DNA from 2 places in the Pseudoalteromonas sp. APC 3893 genome. Region 1 is predicted to be linked to the other one. Evidence: predicted binding sites of a transcription regulator. Region 1 holds the regulator's gene; the other holds the start of a gene.
What was found. The regulator NrdR, encoded in region 1, represses ribonucleotide reductase genes. The targets are predictions, from matches to a motif close to AAACACNANATNTNGTGTTT.
Positions count from the first base shown of each region.

Region 1 (8,501 bases):
GCTGAGCCATTATTGGGAAAATATGCCCAGGTTGTACGATATCTGATGGAACTGCACCTTTTGCAATGGCAGCTTGTACTGTACGCGCACGATCAGCGGCAGAAATACCTGTCGTCACGCCTTTCGATGCTTCAATCGACATAGTGAAATTAGTAGAAAATGCAGCACCATTATTTTTAACCATTAATGGTAAATCAAGCTGCTCACAGCGTTCTTGTGTCATCGTTAAACAGATAAGGCCTCGACCATGAGTCGCCATAAAGTTAATTGCTTCAGCACTAATATGCTCAGCAGCAATAATTAAATCGCCTTCATTCTCTCTGTCTTCGTCATCCATTAAAATAACCATTTTACCGGCTTTAATGTCATCAATAATTTCTTGTGCGCTGTGTAAATTCATAATCTACTCATAATTAAGTTGTGGAGTCTATTTAGCCAAACCAATTCGTATCTCGAGTTGGTTTGGTTATTACTTCATAAAACCGGCTTGAGCTAATAAGCTCATTGAAATATCTGAACCTGCAGGTTGTTCTGCACCTTTGATCAAGCGCTCTAAATAACGGGCTATTTGATCAACTTCTAAGTTTACTTGAGTGCCTACTTTAAAGTCAGCAATCGTTGTTTGTTCTGCTGTATGAGGAACGATAGTGAGCTTAAATTTATTCCCCTCAACAGCGTTAACCGTTAAGCTAATACCGTCAACACACACCGACCCCTTATAAGGTATATACTTCATTAGCTCAGCATCTGTTGTAAGCCAATACTCTGTTGCACGTGCATTTGCTGTGATGCTGGTAATTGTAGCAATACCGTCAACATGCCCAGAAACTAGATGGCCGCCCAAACGAGATACTGGCTGCATGGCTTTTTCAAGATTAACTTTTTGCCCTTGTTGATAATGTGCAAACCCCGTTAGGCTGATTGTTTCATTAGATAAATCAGCATTAAAGCCATCTTGGTGTTTTTCAACTACGGTTAAACACACGCCATTGGTGGCAATGCTATCGCCGAGTTTAACATCCGACATATCTAAGTCATTGCTTTGAATTCGTATAGCTAAATCGCCTTGGGTTTTTCGCAAATTGCTAATGACCCCAGTTGCTTCAATAATACCAGTAAACATAGTGGTTACTCTCAATAATAAGTTAAGACGATTTCGTTGTCGCAATGTCGGCGATAATACGGATATCTTCGCCCACACATGCACATTCTTTGATAGCGAGGTTAATAGTATCTTGCATGCTAGTCAGCGTTGCAAAGTTTAGTAAACTTTTCGCGTCATTTCCTAATAATTTAGGCGCAAGATAAACTACAAACTCATCAATTAAATTTTGTTCAGTCATCGCACCAGCAAGGGTTGCACCTGCTTCTAACCAAATAGAGTTTATTTGTTGTTGTGCTAATAATTTTAGTGCCACTAATAAATCTACTTTTTTTTCTTTTTCAGGCACTACAATATGCTTAACGTAATGTGGCCATTGTTTAGATTTATCAAGCTTTGTGGTGAGGATTATTATTTCACCTTCAATGCTAAAAAGCGCTAAGTCAGGGGTTAACCTGTTTTGTGAATCAACAATAACGCGAATAGGTTGACGCAGTGGAAGCGTTGTTGGTAGCTTTTGCGGTAATTCATTTTGACGTACGTTTAATTTCGCATCATCAATTATCACGGTGTCAGCGCCAGTTAAAATCGCGCAACTTTGTGCACGGAATAACTGCACATCTTGGCGCGCTTTAGTAGAGGTTATCCATTTACTTCGGCCATTTTGCAATGCCGTTTTACCATCAAGGCTGGCTGCCATTTTGCACGTTACAAATGGCAGCCCCCGCTCCATACGTTTTAGAAAGCCACGATTTAATAACCGGGCTTGTGGTTCAAGTAAACCCGATGCGACCTCAATGCCTGCATCCGCTAAAATGGCTAATCCCTTCCCCGCTACTTGCGGGTTAGGATCGACCATTGCGGCGATCACTTTACGTACTCCAGCGTTTTTTAAACCTTCGGCACACGGTGGTGTTCGGCCAAAATGGCTACATGGTTCAAGCGTAACGTAGGCGATAGCCCCTTTTGCCTGCTCCCCTGCCATTGCTAAAGCATTTACTTCAGCATGGCCTTGCCCTGCTAATTGATGAAAACCTTCACCCACAATCTCCCCATTTTTAACTAATACACAACCAACGTTAGGATTGGGGGTTGTCGTAAAACGGCCACGCTTTGCCAGCTCAATAGCGCGGCTCATATAAAAGTGGTCTTGCTCTGTGAATTGCATACTAATCGCCTAAACGCGCTATTTCTTCGCCAAACTCACGTATATCTTCAAACGAGCGATACACAGATGCAAAGCGAACATAAGCTACTTTATCGAGTTTTTTTAATGACTCCATAATGCATTCACCAATTAAGTGACTCGAAATTTCACGTTCTCCGGTGGCACGTAGCTGGGATTTAATAATATTGACCACTTCATCTACTTGCTCAGTGCTAACAGGGCGTTTTTCTAGCGCTCGGTGTAAGCCATTGAGCAGTTTGTCTTCGTTGAATGGTTCGCGGCTGCCATCTTGCTTTATTACTCTTGGCATCACCAATTCAGCCCCTTCAAAAGTGGTAAAGCGCTCATGGCATTCATTGCATTCACGGCGACGGCGAACTTGGTGACCACCACCAACTAAACGTGAATCTATCACTTTGGTATCTTTTGCGGTGCAAAATGGACAATGCATAGGTGTCTGCTTCCGATTCAAAAAACTAAAAAGGCCGCTTATGGGCGGCCTTTATAATAACAAAAAACATCGCTCTTGTTATCTAAATTACTGTTTATATACTTAAACTAATTAGATTAAGCGTAAACAGGTAATTTTTTACAGATAGCTTGAACTTTCTCTTTTACTTGCGCTTGTACAGACTCATCATTGATGTTGTCTAGTACGTCACAAATCCAACCAGCAAGCTCTTTTGATTCAGCTTCTTTAAAGCCGCGACGAGTGATTGCAGGTGAACCAATACGTAGGCCTGAAGTAACAAACGGTGAACGCGGATCGTTTGGTACCGAGTTTTTATTTACGGTGATATTAGCATTACCAAGCGCTGCGTCAGCATCTTTACCAGTGATATCTTTATCGATTAAATCAAGTAAGAACAAGTGGTTCTCTGTTTTATCAGATACGATTTTATAGCCGCGCTCTTGCATTACTGCAACCATAGCTTGGGCATTTTTAACAACTTGTGTTTGGTATTCTTTAAATTCAGGTTGAAGTGCTTCTTTAAATGCCACTGCTTTTGCAGCAATGATATGGCATAAAGGACCACCTTGGCCACCAGGGAATACTGCGCTGTTAAGCTTTTTGTAGATAGCTTCATCGCCACATGCAGAAATGATCAAACCACCACGTGGGCCTGCTAATGTTTTGTGCGTCGTTGTTGTTACAACGTGAGCATGAGGAACTGGGCTTGGGTAAACACCTGCAGCGATTAAACCTGCAACGTGAGCCATATCTACAAATAAGTAGGCACCGACTTTATCAGCTATCTCACGGAATTTAGCCCAATCAACGATACCAGAGTATGCTGAGAAGCCACCGATAATCATTTTTGGTTTGTGTTCAAGTGCTAACGCTTCAACTTGAGCGTAATCGATTTCGCCAGTCGCTTCATCTAGTCCGTATTGGATTGCATTGTAAAGTTTACCTGAGAAACTTACATGTGAACCATGCGTTAAGTGACCACCATGAGCTAAGCTCATACCTAGCACTGTATCGCCAGCTTCTAAAAGCGCTAAAAAAACAGCTGCATTCGCTTGTGAACCCGCATGTGGTTGTACGTTTGCGTAATCAGAACCAAATAATTCGTTTGCACGGTCAATAGCCAATTGCTCAACCACGTCAACGTGCTCACAACCACCGTAGTAACGCTTGCCCGGGTAGCCTTCTGCATATTTATTTGTAAGCTGTGATCCCTGCGCTTCAAGTACGCGTGGGCTACAGTAGTTTTCAGAGGCAATTAACTCAATGTGCTCTTCTTGACGTGCAGTTTCTTTATTGATTGCTGCAAATAACTCTGGATCAAAATCCGAAATATTCATGCTACGTTCTAACATGGGGGCTCCTAGGGCAACGTGTATGGTATTTTTGAAAGGCTGAATTATACGCTGAAAACGTCAATTTGCCTATGCTCTTATCTTGAACATATTTAAACAGGGATTGAAATTAATTCACAGTGTTTTTGTAATGATATTTTTTTATAGAAACATAAAAATTACTAATAAACAAAACGACTAGACATTTATAATTTAAATATGTTAATAAATTGCTTTGGCTTCTACTTAAGGTACAATCAATAATTAAGTTACAGTCAAGGATGATGGTACGAAGTATTATGATCGCTAAACCTATATATGAATCAATTCCCTATTTAAGCTTTCTCTTTGGTGCAGGTTGTTTACTTATCGGTAATTCTTTTATTAGCACTTTATTGGGCATTATGATGTTTTTTTATGGTGCGAATATCTGGCGTTTACGCTCAAACGCGCGCCGTGTTGATCATAAAGTAAATCGAATCAGAGTTAAAAAACACTATTACTACTATGAATTCAAACCTTTTATATTACTCACATTTGGTTTATTGATAATACGTTGGGTGCCACATCAATTAGCAACTATTGCAGGGGTAATCATTTGCTTAATTGCGCTATTAATTTTAGCTCTTCGAGTATTAAACAGGCGTTCCCGCTCTATGGTTTAATATGCTAGCTTTATAGACCAAGAAAAAGCGCGGAATAAACCGCGCTCTTGGGAGCTTACAAACTTTCTTAGCTAACTTTACTCTCGCTAAAACTTTACTCTCGCTAACCTTGCTGTCACCAGTTCCTCTCTATTTCCAACTTCTCATTTTATGACCCTTCAAAGCATAGAATAAGATGAATATATAACTTGGAATCATCACAACATAAGCACCTTGCGGGCCAAGACCAACGACATTTCCTAGACCAATCAATAATGGGCCTAACGCGCCACCAGCAATACCCATAATAAGTAAGCCAGAAGCAGTGCCCGTTAAGCGCCCAAGCCCTGCCAGCGCTAAAGGCCAAATAGCAGGCCACACCATGGCATTCGCAAAGCCAAGTAATGCGATATATAAAAGTGGGTCTGGTAATTCAGGTCCGCCAAACGGTACTAATAATAAGTTAGCAATAATAAATGATTCATTACTACCTAGCACAACAGCAAGCACAGTGACAATACCTGCAACTCCAGACATAACAAGTGCATTTTGCTGCGACATAAAACGTGGAATAAGGGCTATACCAATGGCGTAACCAATTAACATACACGCCATAGTGTATGAGGTCATTACAGAGTAGTCGGCTACACCTATTTGTAACGCATAAGAACCAATGGTATCCGCGGCAATCACTTCCACAGCCACGTACAGTGCGATACCTATTACACCAAATACTAGGTGAGGATGTTGTAAGGCTTCTTTTACTTCTCCTTTGCCACTGCCTTCAGACTCTTCGAAGACTAAATCAGGTAATGGTGCAAATTTAGCAAAGAGTGCAAACAATAGAATAAAGCCAGCAATAGCTAGGTAAGGCAAGATTAAACTGTTCGCCATCGCATCTTTTTGCGCTTGCGATAATTGCTCTCCGTCGGCAACGACACCACTTACTACTACTGCTGCAAAAATAACAGGCACGATAACCCCAGCAAATTTATTTAATAAGCCCATAATACAAACACGTACGGCAGCTGATTTCTCAGAACCCATTTTTACCACATAAGGGTTAATCGCTGTTTGCAGGATTGTTTGTCCCACGCCAATCATTAATTGAGCAAATAAGAATATTTCAATCATTTGCAGCTTTGCTGCAGGGATATACATTAATGCAGAAGCCGCCATAACGGCACAACCTATCGCCATCCCATTTTTATAGCCAACACGCTTAATAAGCATTGCAGATGGGATGCCTGCGACAGTTACGGCAATATAAAATGAAGAGATAATAAACGAAGCTTGTAACGGAGATAACACCAACATTTGTTGTAAAAATGGAGTAATTGCACCATTAAGCCAGGTTATACACCCTAAAATAAAGAACATTGATCCTGCCAATGTCATTGGCAGCCAAATACTGTGCTTAGTATTTGCTTCTAACTCGACGGTTGCTTCCATAGTTTTATCTCAACAGTTTTTTAATTAATTATTTTAGCTTTGAACTCATTATATTTATCTAAAATCCAGCCACTGCAAACTAAAATCATTTTTTTCACAATAAATTAATCATACACCAACAAAAATGACAGCGCTATCATTTTACATTAAAGTTACTCATAAACGACTTCCACTGCAGCTTAAAACAGTAAATAAACAATTATTTACAATAATTCAGATGAATTCTGGAATTATATTTTTGAAAAGTTTATATCGTGCACAAAAGAATTTGCTCAAAGAATATGTTGATTAGCTCATCCTGAGCGTCGTTAGAGTCGTTATTTTTTTGCTGCAGCTTTACGCGCTTGGCATGTTGCAAGTATTTTTTTCTGTCGGCTGATTGAAGCGCTATGCCATTCAAGTATTTCCTCAAGGCTGCGAAAACAGCCAATACAAATATCTCTACTATCTAAGCAGCAACACCTAACGCAGGGATTTTTCGGATAAAATTCATTATCATCACGCAAACTAACCCCCCACTATTCACAATTAAGTTTACCTAACTTTAGTTTGAATTAAGTCATGTGTCAGTTAAATCGTCTGCATCAATGCGTGTAAATTAGTATTAAGGTTAAGTAAAAAGTACATTATACAAAGCGCATGCAGGCATACGCTTTGTATCTATTAAGCGAGTTTAATCTTGGCTATCCTGTTTGTGACTAATCATGGCATCGAGTTTTTCACCCCCTTTTATACCAAAATCAAGCGTGCGAATTGGGAATGGAATACTGATATCAGCTTCTGCTAATGCTTGTTTAACGGCAACAACCGCTTTGTGCCTTACGGTCATAAAATCAGCTTCGCCGGGGTATTTTATCCAAAACCATACTAATAAATTAACGCTGCTATCGCCAAATCCTTCAGCGTATACAGCCGTTTCGTCTTGCTTAATCACAAAATCGAACTCATTGATTTTTTTAACTATCGCTTCAGCAGCTTGCTCTGGGTCGTCGCCATACGAAATGCCTACCGGTACTTCGATTCGGCGAACACCTAAGGTGCTGTAATTACGTAACACATTGCGAAAAAGGATCTTGTTAGGCACTAGAATTAATTGGCCATAAAAATTTTCAATCAGGGTATTACGTAAGTTAATTGATTTAACCGTACCAAAAGCATTATCGGTTTTAATGACATCGCCCGTTTTAAAGGGTTTTCGAATACCCATGGCGATGCCAGCAATGAGATTTTCGGTCATATCCTGAAACGCAAAACCAATCGCTAAACCAACAATACCGGCACCTGCAAGCAATGAAGTAACCGTGCCTTTTAACCCCATAAAATCTAGAGCAATAAATACCCCAACACATAAGACGACCATCTTGAAGATGGAAGCCATTAAATCGGCTATTTGCTTGGAGTCTAACGATCTGCGTAAAACCTTACGCACCATGGAACCTAAAAAGCGCGCAAGAATTGAAAATACAATGGCAATCAGTACTGCGACGATAAAGTTAGGAATATGACTTATAACAATATCAAACCAGCCTCCGAGCTTTTCTTCGATAAGCTTTTCGGCTTCACTAATTGAAGGGATATTTAGCATGATTGATCCTGAAAACTATTATTTAATAATCAGGTCATTGCAAAATAAACGCCAAAAATAAAAAACCACGCATTTGCGTGGTTTATTTAAAGCTTAAATGTCGCTTAATTTTGCTCGTCGCGTAAAAATACAGGCTCAAGTTCTTTAGTTGTGGCTTCTTCACTAAAATAGTAACCATCCACTGTAAACTGTTTCAGTTGGCTCAATTGAGTTACTTTATTTTCGATAATATAACGAGCCATTAAGCCGCGCGCTTTTTTGGCGTAAAAGCTGATAATTTTGTATTGACCATTTTTACAGTCTTTGAAATGTGGTGTGATGATTTGCGCAGATAAGGTTTTTTTATCAACCGCTTTAAAATACTCATTAGATGCAAGGTTGACTAAGTATTGACTATCTTGCTGAGCTAAAACTGTATTTAACTTCTTGGCAATAATACTGCCCCAAAATTCATATAAGTTTTTACCACGGCTATTATCAAGCTTAGTACCCATTTCAAGACGATATGCTTGCATTAAATCTAGCGGCTTTAACAGCCCATAAAGGCCCGACAAAATACGTAAATGGTTTTGTGCGTAGTCAAGTTGCTCAGCAGTTAGTGTATCTGCCGCTAAACCGCCGTATACATCACCGTTAAAAGCGAGTACCGCTTGTTTAGCATTTTGTTCAGTAAACGGCTGCGCCCATTCACTAAAACGGGCAGCATTGAGCCCTGCTAGCTTATCGCTGATTTTCATTAAGCTACTA
Region 1 covers NZ_JASDCD010000007.1:139,711-148,211, reverse strand. The annotation lists gene ribBA (bifunctional 3,4-dihydroxy-2-butanone-4-phosphate synthase/GTP cyclohydrolase II) at 1-400, opposite strand, end outside; gene QMA12_RS11085 (riboflavin synthase) at 470-1,123, opposite strand; gene ribD (bifunctional diaminohydroxyphosphoribosylaminopyrimidine deaminase/5-amino-6-(5-phosphoribosylamino)uracil reductase RibD) at 1,146-2,270, opposite strand; gene nrdR (transcriptional regulator NrdR) at 2,272-2,721, opposite strand; gene glyA (serine hydroxymethyltransferase) at 2,838-4,094, opposite strand; gene QMA12_RS11065 (hypothetical protein) at 4,373-4,738, shown strand; gene nagP (N-acetylglucosamine MFS transporter NagP) at 4,868-6,169, opposite strand; gene QMA12_RS11055 (DUF1289 domain-containing protein) at 6,487-6,675, opposite strand; gene QMA12_RS11050 (mechanosensitive ion channel family protein) at 6,843-7,754, opposite strand; gene yaaA (peroxide stress protein YaaA) at 7,859-8,501, opposite strand, start outside.

Region 2 (8,501 bases), on a different contig from region 1:
TACTTCAGCGGCTAGGTACCAAGCAAACGTTGGCGGCGTGTTATACATGCTGCCTTGTTTAACTTCCAGGGCATAATCAAAAATCCCCGGCTTTGGTAGGCCTTGGCGTTCAAGCAAACTTTTACGAATGATGACTATTGCAAGCCCTGAAGGGCCGATATTCTTTTGTGCACCGGCATAAATTAGGTCAAACTGGTTCACATCAAATTCGCGAGACAGAATTGTTGATGACATATCAGCGACAATAGGCGCTGTTGGGTGGCTTGGCACATCAAACACTTCAATACCATCAATGGTTTCATTTGGGCAGTAATGAATATATGAAGGATCCTTTGGAAACGACCATTCACTCACTGGCTTAATCGAAAACTGTTCGTTTGTATCATTACGAACATCAAGCTCTTCAACTTGCGTAAACTTTAATGCCTCTGCTACAGCGCCTTTAGACCACACACCATTTTCACAATAAACAGCGGCTTTATCATCCAAATGCAAATTTAAAGGAACAGCTGCAAATTGACCACGGCCACCACCGTGCATAAACAGTACTTCAAACTCATCGCTAATATTCATTAATCGGCGCAAGCTTGCTTCGCATTTTTCAGTTAATGCTAAAAATTCTTTACTACGGTGACTAATTTCCATCACCGAGACACCTAAGTTTTGCCAATCGACAAATTCTTTTTGTGCTTTTTCCATCACAGCTGGCGGTAGCATTGCTGGACCCGCACAAAAATTATATATACTCATTACCTTTCCTCATTCCAGTAATTACCTTTTTTATTTATAAATAAAAAAAGCGGCCGAAGCCGCTTTTTAATGGTCAATGTTATTCAACCGGTGGATTATCACCTGCTTCTTCATTTACCGTTTCGACTATTTCTTCACTCTCGCCTTCGATAGCGTCAAGCTCATCGATTTCGATCTCTTCGATACGTTGTAAACCAACTACTTGCTCTTCGTCAATAGTTCTTATCAAAATAACACCTTGAGTATTACGCCCAACGGTAGAAACTTCGTTTACACGAGTTCGAACAAGCGTACCACGATTAGATATAATCATGATTTCGTCATTGTCGTCTACTTGTACAGCGCCAACAACAGCACCGTTACGCTCACTCACTTTAATCGATACAACACCTTGTGTTGCACGACTCTTAGATGGGTAATCTTCAAGTAATGTACGCTTACCGTAACCATTTTCAGTCACTGTTAAAATAGCACCATCAGTCTTAGGCACAATCAAGGATACAACACGTTGCTCATCGGCCATCTTGATACCACGAACACCCGTTGCGGTACGGCCCATTGGGCGCACACCTTTAAAGCGGATTTCAGGGTTACCATCTTCATCAAGCACAGGGTTACCATTTTCATCAACAACAGCTGTCTCTTCGGCTTCTTTAAAGCGTACAACTTTACCCGCATCAGTAAAGAGCATGATTTCGTTGCTGCCGTCGGTGATATCAACACCGATTAAGCTATCGCCTTCATTAAGATTTACCGCGATGATACCGCTAGCACGTTGACGGCTGTATGCAGTCAATGGTGTTTTCTTCACTGTACCAAATGCCGTTGCCATGAAGATGTATTTATCTTCTTCGTATTCACGTACCGGTAAGATAGCAGTAATACGCTCATCAGCTTCAAGTGGTAGCAAGTTAACAATTGGCTTACCACGTGCCGCACGACTCGCTAGCGGTAATTGATACACTTTAAGCCAATACAAGCGTCCTGCTGTTGAGAAACACAAAATAGTATCGTGGGTGTTCGCAACCAATAAACGCTCGATGAAGTCTTCATCTTTCATCTTGGTTGCTGATTTACCTTTACCACCACGTCGCTGCGCTTCGTAATCTGATAATGGTTGATACTTCACATACCCTTCGTGAGACAAGGTAACAACAACATCTTCTTCATTGATCAAGTCTTCAAGACTAATATCGTGTGCTGCGGCGTTAATTTCTGTACGACGCTCATCACCGTATTGGTCTTTAATTTCAACCAATTCGTCACGAATAACTTCCATTAAACGCTCTGGTGATGCCAAGATATGTAATAACTCAGCAATTAAATCTAACAACGTTTGGTATTCGTTTAAGATTTTTTCATGTTCAAGACCTGTTAGCTTGTGTAAGCGTAGATCTAGAATTGCTTGAGCTTGCTGCTCAGAAATATAATATTGACCGTCACGGATACCTAAGTCATCTGCTAACCAATCAGGGCGTGCAACGTTTGCTTCACCTGCTTTTTCAAGCATCGACTTAACGTTACCTAACTCCCAAGGGCGTGCTGTTAATGCGGCTTTCGCTTCTGCTGGTGTCGGTGATTTACGAATTAATTCGATAATCGGGTCGATATTCGCAAGCGCGATAGCTAAACCTTCAAGGGTGTGAGCACGGTCACGGGCTTTACGTAAGTCAAACACGGTACGACGCGTAACCACTTCACGGCGGTGAATGATAAACGCTTCAAGCATTTCTTTTAAGTTAAAGCATTTAGGCTGGTTATTGATCAAAGCAACCATGTTCATACCAAACACTGTTTGAAGCTGTGTTTGTGCATATAGGTTATTAAGTATAACTTCGCCTACATCACCACGTTTGATCTCGATAACGATACGCATACCGTCTTTATCTGATTCATCACGTAATGCGCTGATACCTTCGATTTTCTTATCTTTTACAAGCTCAGCAATTTTTTCAATCAAACGCGCTTTGTTTACTTGATAAGGAATTTCATGAACGATGATGGTCTCACGACCTGACTTTTCGTCCACTTCAATTTCAGCACGAGCACGAATATACACTTTACCACGGCCGGTTAAATAAGCTTGTTCAATGCCTTTTTTACCGTTAATGATTGCCGCAGTTGGGAAATCAGGACCAGGAATGTATTCAATTAACTCATGAATAGTTAAATCTGGGTTTTGTATTAAAGCCAAACAGCCATTAATAACCTCAGATAAGTTGTGTGGCGGTATATTTGTTGCCATACCAACGGCAATACCTGATGAACCATTCACTAATAGGTTAGGAACTTTCGTTGGTAACACATCTGGGATTTGCTCAGTACCATCATAGTTAGGTACAAAGTCTACGGTCTCTTTCTCAAGATCGGCTAATAATTCATGCGACATTTTTGCCATACGTACTTCGGTATAACGCATTGCTGCCGCTGAGTCACCATCAACAGAACCAAAGTTACCTTGGCCGTCTACTAACATATAACGTAAAGAGAATGGCTGGGCCATACGGACTATGGTGTCATAAACCGCACTGTCGCCATGGGGATGGTATTTACCAATTACGTCACCGACAACACGTGCCGATTTTTTATATGGTTTATTCCAATCATTACTAAGCTCGTTCATTGCAAACAAAACGCGGCGGTGAACTGGCTTTAAACCATCACGCACGTCAGGCAATGCACGTCCAACAATTACGCTCATCGCGTAATCTAGATAGGACGTTTTTAACTCGTCTTCAATATTGACTGGCAGAATTTCATTGGCGAGATCAGTCATTTGATATCACATTCCTTCAGTATTAACTCACAAAGTGCCGTTTTAAAGGCGCTATAGAGTATTTGTTGTTATTAAACGTATTCTAATAGACCATGCTACCACAATTAATTTAGATTTACAGGCGCTAAATCTTTGCGATTTATTAATTTAGCCCTATATAATGGCCTCAGATTGACGAGGAAGTATTTTATGACCGAACATCAAAATGTAGATAGTGCAGAAATTGCAAAGTTTGAAGCCATTGCCGAAAGGTGGTGGGACCGCGAAGGTGAATTTAAACCCCTTCATGAGATTAATCCGTTACGATTAGATTTTATCTGTAATAAGACACAAGGGCTATTTGATAAGGAAGTACTTGATGTTGGCTGTGGTGGCGGAATTTTAACAGAAAGTATGGCCCGTATGGGTGCTAAAGCGACCGGCATTGATATGGGGCAAGAGCCATTAACAGTGGCAAAGTTACATAGCTTAGAAACTGGAGTGAATGTTGATTACATTAAAGTACCTGCAGAAGAGTACGCACAACAACACCCTGCTCGCTTTGACGTAATTACCTGTATGGAAATGCTTGAGCATGTCCCTGATCCATCCTCAATTATCCATGCTGTGGCAGCACTGGCAAAACCGGGGGCTGACATATTTTTTTCAACTTTGAATAAAACCCCTAAAGCGTATTTATTCGCTATTGTCGGTGCAGAAAAGCTTTTAAAAATGGTGCCTGAAGGTACTCATGATCACAAAAAGTTTATCAAACCCGCCCAATTAATTGCTTGGGCTGAACAAGCGGGCTTAAAAGTACGTGCTAGTACGGGTTTAAATTACAATCCACTGTCAAAGCAATACACATTAAATAGTGATGTAAGCGTTAATTATATTCTACATTTTGAGAAACTTGCCTAATGGTAAGTTTCAATAAAACAGAGCAAACAATTGAATATGATGCATTTATTTTTGATTTAGACGGTACCCTACTTGATACAGCGGATGATTTAGGTGCTGCGCTTAATAGTGTTCTCAAAGCACATTTAATGCCCTTGGTCACTGCAGACATATACCGCCCTGCCGCCTCCAATGGTGCAGTAGCACTTTTAGAAGTCGGTTTTGGTCAGTTATGGCAATCACGGCAAGACCAAAGTGAGCTGCGTCAGCAATTACTTGATGCCTACAGTGCTAATATTGCAGCTCATAGTCAGTGCTTCACCGGCGTCGCGCAATTGTTATTAGCCCTTGATCAACAAAAGATAAAATGGGGGATCATGACAAATAAGCCAGAGTTTCTTACTAAGCCATTAGTTGCCCAAATACCTGAACTCAAAGATACTCACGCTTTAGTCAGTGGTGATACCCTCAATATTGCAAAGCCCTCCCCTTTACCTTTGTTACATACAGCTGAGCTTTTAGATGTCGAACCTAAGCGCTGTTTATATATCGGCGATGCACAACGTGATATAGAAGCTGCAAAAGCCGCCAATATGCACAGCGCGACCGCACTGTGGGGTTATGTACCAAGTGAAGCCGAGGCATTAAGTTGGAATGCAGATTTTAACTGGCAAAGCCCAATTGATGGATTTAACCACATATAGTGCATTTACAGTTTAAAAACACTATATGTTGTGATTAGTTTAAAATTAGCTCAAACTGTGTTGATAAAAAAAGCAGCCAAAATTTATTTTTAAAATGACTAAATTTAATAGATCTTGAGTTGCTTTTTATAAATTTCACCTTAATCAAATGGTCAAAGGTTAATGGCTACTAACACAAGCATGTTATCCCAAACTTATCCACAAAGGGTCTCCTTTCTGTCCCTTGCAAATGATCGCAGACCACACTATCTTGTGATCTAGAATTTGAAGAGCACCAGATATTGTGGCTAAATGTTATTCAATTAAATTCGCTTTTAACGTTATAACTAGAATAATAATTTTCTAAGACTATATTTCCCAAGGAATACAGGCAAAACTATGAACCAACAGCTATCTGTAAGCAAACGTGACGGCCGTAAAGAGTCACTTGATCTTGATAAAATTCATCGCGTTATTGAGTGGGCCGCCGAAGGTTTAAATAACGTTTCAGTTTCGCAAGTAGAGTTAAAGTCACATATTCAGTTTTATGATGGTATTCGCACTGAAGACATCCATGAAACGATTATCAAGGCTGCTGCTGATCAAATCTCTAAAGACAGCCCAGATTATCAATACTTAGCGGCTCGTTTAGCTGTATTCCACCTACGTAAAAAAGCATATGGCCAATTTGAGCCACCACGTTTATATGATCACATTACTAAGTTAGTAGAAGACAAGCGTTATGATGCGCATCTACTGGTTGATTACACAGAACAAGAAATTGACGAGCTAGATAACTACCTTGATCATAGCCGAGATTTAAACTTCAGCTACGCAGCTGTAAAGCAGCTAGAAGGTAAGTATTTAGTACAAAACCGTGTGACGGGTGAAATTTACGAAAGTGCACAGTTTTTATATATTCTTGTTGCTGCAAGTTTGTTCTCGGATTACCCAAAAGAAACGCGTTTAGATTACATCAAGCGTTTTTATGATGCGGTATCAATGTTTAAAATTTCATTACCAACGCCAATTATGGCGGGGGTACGTACACCAACACGTCAATTTAGTTCATGTGTTCTAATTGAATGTGGTGACAGCCTTGATTCTATCAATGCCACTTCATCTGCCATTGTAAAATATGTATCGCAACGCGCAGGTATTGGTATTAATGCTGGTCGAATCCGTGCTTTAGGTAGTCCTATTCGCAATGGTGAAGCTTACCACACCGGTTGTATCCCATTTTATAAGCACTTTCAAACAGCGGTTAAAAGCTGTTCGCAAGGTGGTGTCCGTGGTGGTGCAGCAACGTTATTCTACCCATTATGGCATTTAGAAGTTGAAAACTTATTAGTACTTAAAAATAACCGTGGTGTTGATGATAACCGTGTTCGTCACTTAGACTACGGCGTACAATTTAATAAATTAATGTATGCGCGTCTGATCAAAGATGATTACATTACTTTATTCAGCCCATCTGATGTGCCGGGTCTATACGATGCATTCTTTGAAGATCAAGATGAATTCGATCGTTTATATGTTCAATATGAGCAAGACGAGTCAATTCGCAAAAAGCGTATTAAAGCAATTGAGCTGTTTTCAATGTTTGCCCAAGAGCGTGCCAGCACCGGCCGTATTTATTTACAAAACGTTGATCACTGTAATACGCACAGCCCATTTATTTCTAAGGTTGCACCGATTCGTCAATCTAACTTATGTTTAGAAATTGCATTACCAACTAAACCACTGAGCAATGTAAATGATGAAGAAGGTGAAATTGCCTTATGTACGCTTTCTGCCTTTAACTTAGGCGCAATTGAGTCACTTGACGAATTAGAAGAGCTTGCAGAGCTTGCGGTACGTGCACTAGACAATTTACTTGATTTCCAAGACTACCCAGTGCCTGCAGCTAAAAATGCGACTATGGGTCGTCGTACACTGGGTATAGGTGTTATCAACTACGCATACTACTTAGCTAAAAATGGTAAGCGTTACTCAGATGGCAGTGCCAATTCACTTACCCACAAAACATTTGAAGCAATTCAATATTACCTTATGAAAGCATCAAACGAGCTTGCAAAAGAGCGTGGGGCATGTCCTAAGTTTAATGAAACAACGTATTCACAAGGTATAATGCCCACTGATACGTATAAAAAAGACTTAGATAAGATCTGTGACGAGCCACTGCATTTAGATTGGGATGCATTACGTGCGAGCATTAAAGAACACGGTATGCGTAATTCAACATTGTCAGCGCTTATGCCGTCAGAAACATCATCACAAATCTCAAACGCAACCAATGGTATTGAGCCACCACGTGGTCATATCAGTGTTAAAGCAAGTAAAGATGGTATTTTAAAACAAGTTGTACCTGAGTATGACCGCTTAAAAGAAAATTATGAGTTATTGTGGGATATTCCTTCAAACCAAGGGTATTTGCAACTTGTGGGGATTATGCAAAAGTTTGTTGATCAAACTATCTCAGCAAATACAAATTATGATCCAAATAAGTTTGAAGGTGGTAAAGTACCTATGAAGGTATTACTGCAAGACTTACTTGCTGCTTATAAGCTTGGCGTAAAAACCTTGTATTACCACAACACCCGCGACGGTGCATCAGATTCACAAGATGAGCTTGCTCCGCAAGTAGAAGATGACGATTGCGCAGGCGGTGCGTGTAAAATATAAAAATATTTAAATAAAATCACAGCGGGCTTTATGCCCGCTTTGCCCTGTTAGTTTTTTGAGTGAACCTATGTCTTATACTACTTTTAGCCGAAACCATAATAACCAATTACAAGAACCGATGTTTTTCGGCCAGACAGTTAACGTATCTCGTTATGATCAACAAAAGTACCCTATTTTTGAAAAATTAATCGAGAAGCAGTTATCTTTCTTTTGGCGCCCTGAAGAAGTAGATGTAAGTAAAGATCGATTAGACTTTCAAGCACTGCCAGATCACGAAAAACATATATTTTTAAGTAACTTAAAATACCAAACGTTACTTGATAGTGTTCAAGGGCGCTCTCCAAATGTTGCCTTACTACCCATTGTATCAATCCCAGAGCTTGAAACCTGGATTGAAACATGGGCGTTCAGTGAAACAATTCATAGTCGTTCATACACGCATATTATTCGTAACGTGACACAATCACCTGAGCTCATTTTTGATGATATTGTCAGTAACGATAAAATTAGTGAGCGCGCTGATGCGGTGACAAAATATTATGACGAACTGATCAATAAAGTGGCTATCTACAACCTTTACGGTGAAGGTAAACATGAATTAAATGGTGAAACCGTGCATATCAGCTTATTTGAGCTGAAGAAGCTGTTATACCTCGCCATGATGTCAGTTAATATTCTAGAAGCAATTCGTTTTTACGTTAGTTTTGCTTGTTCATTTGCCTTTGCAG
Region 2 covers NZ_JASDCD010000001.1:770,076-778,576, reverse strand. The annotation lists gene serC (3-phosphoserine/phosphohydroxythreonine transaminase) at 1-750, opposite strand, end outside; gene gyrA (DNA topoisomerase (ATP-hydrolyzing) subunit A) at 830-3,526, opposite strand; gene ubiG (bifunctional 2-polyprenyl-6-hydroxyphenol methylase/3-demethylubiquinol 3-O-methyltransferase UbiG) at 3,716-4,426, shown strand; gene QMA12_RS03505 (HAD-IA family hydrolase) at 4,426-5,109, shown strand; gene nrdA (class 1a ribonucleoside-diphosphate reductase subunit alpha) at 5,488-7,773, shown strand; gene nrdB (class Ia ribonucleoside-diphosphate reductase subunit beta) at 7,841-8,501, shown strand, end outside.
Region 2: nrdA (class 1a ribonucleoside-diphosphate reductase subunit alpha) is a predicted target of NrdR. The motif match lies at 5,379-5,398, and genes of this name have one in related genera.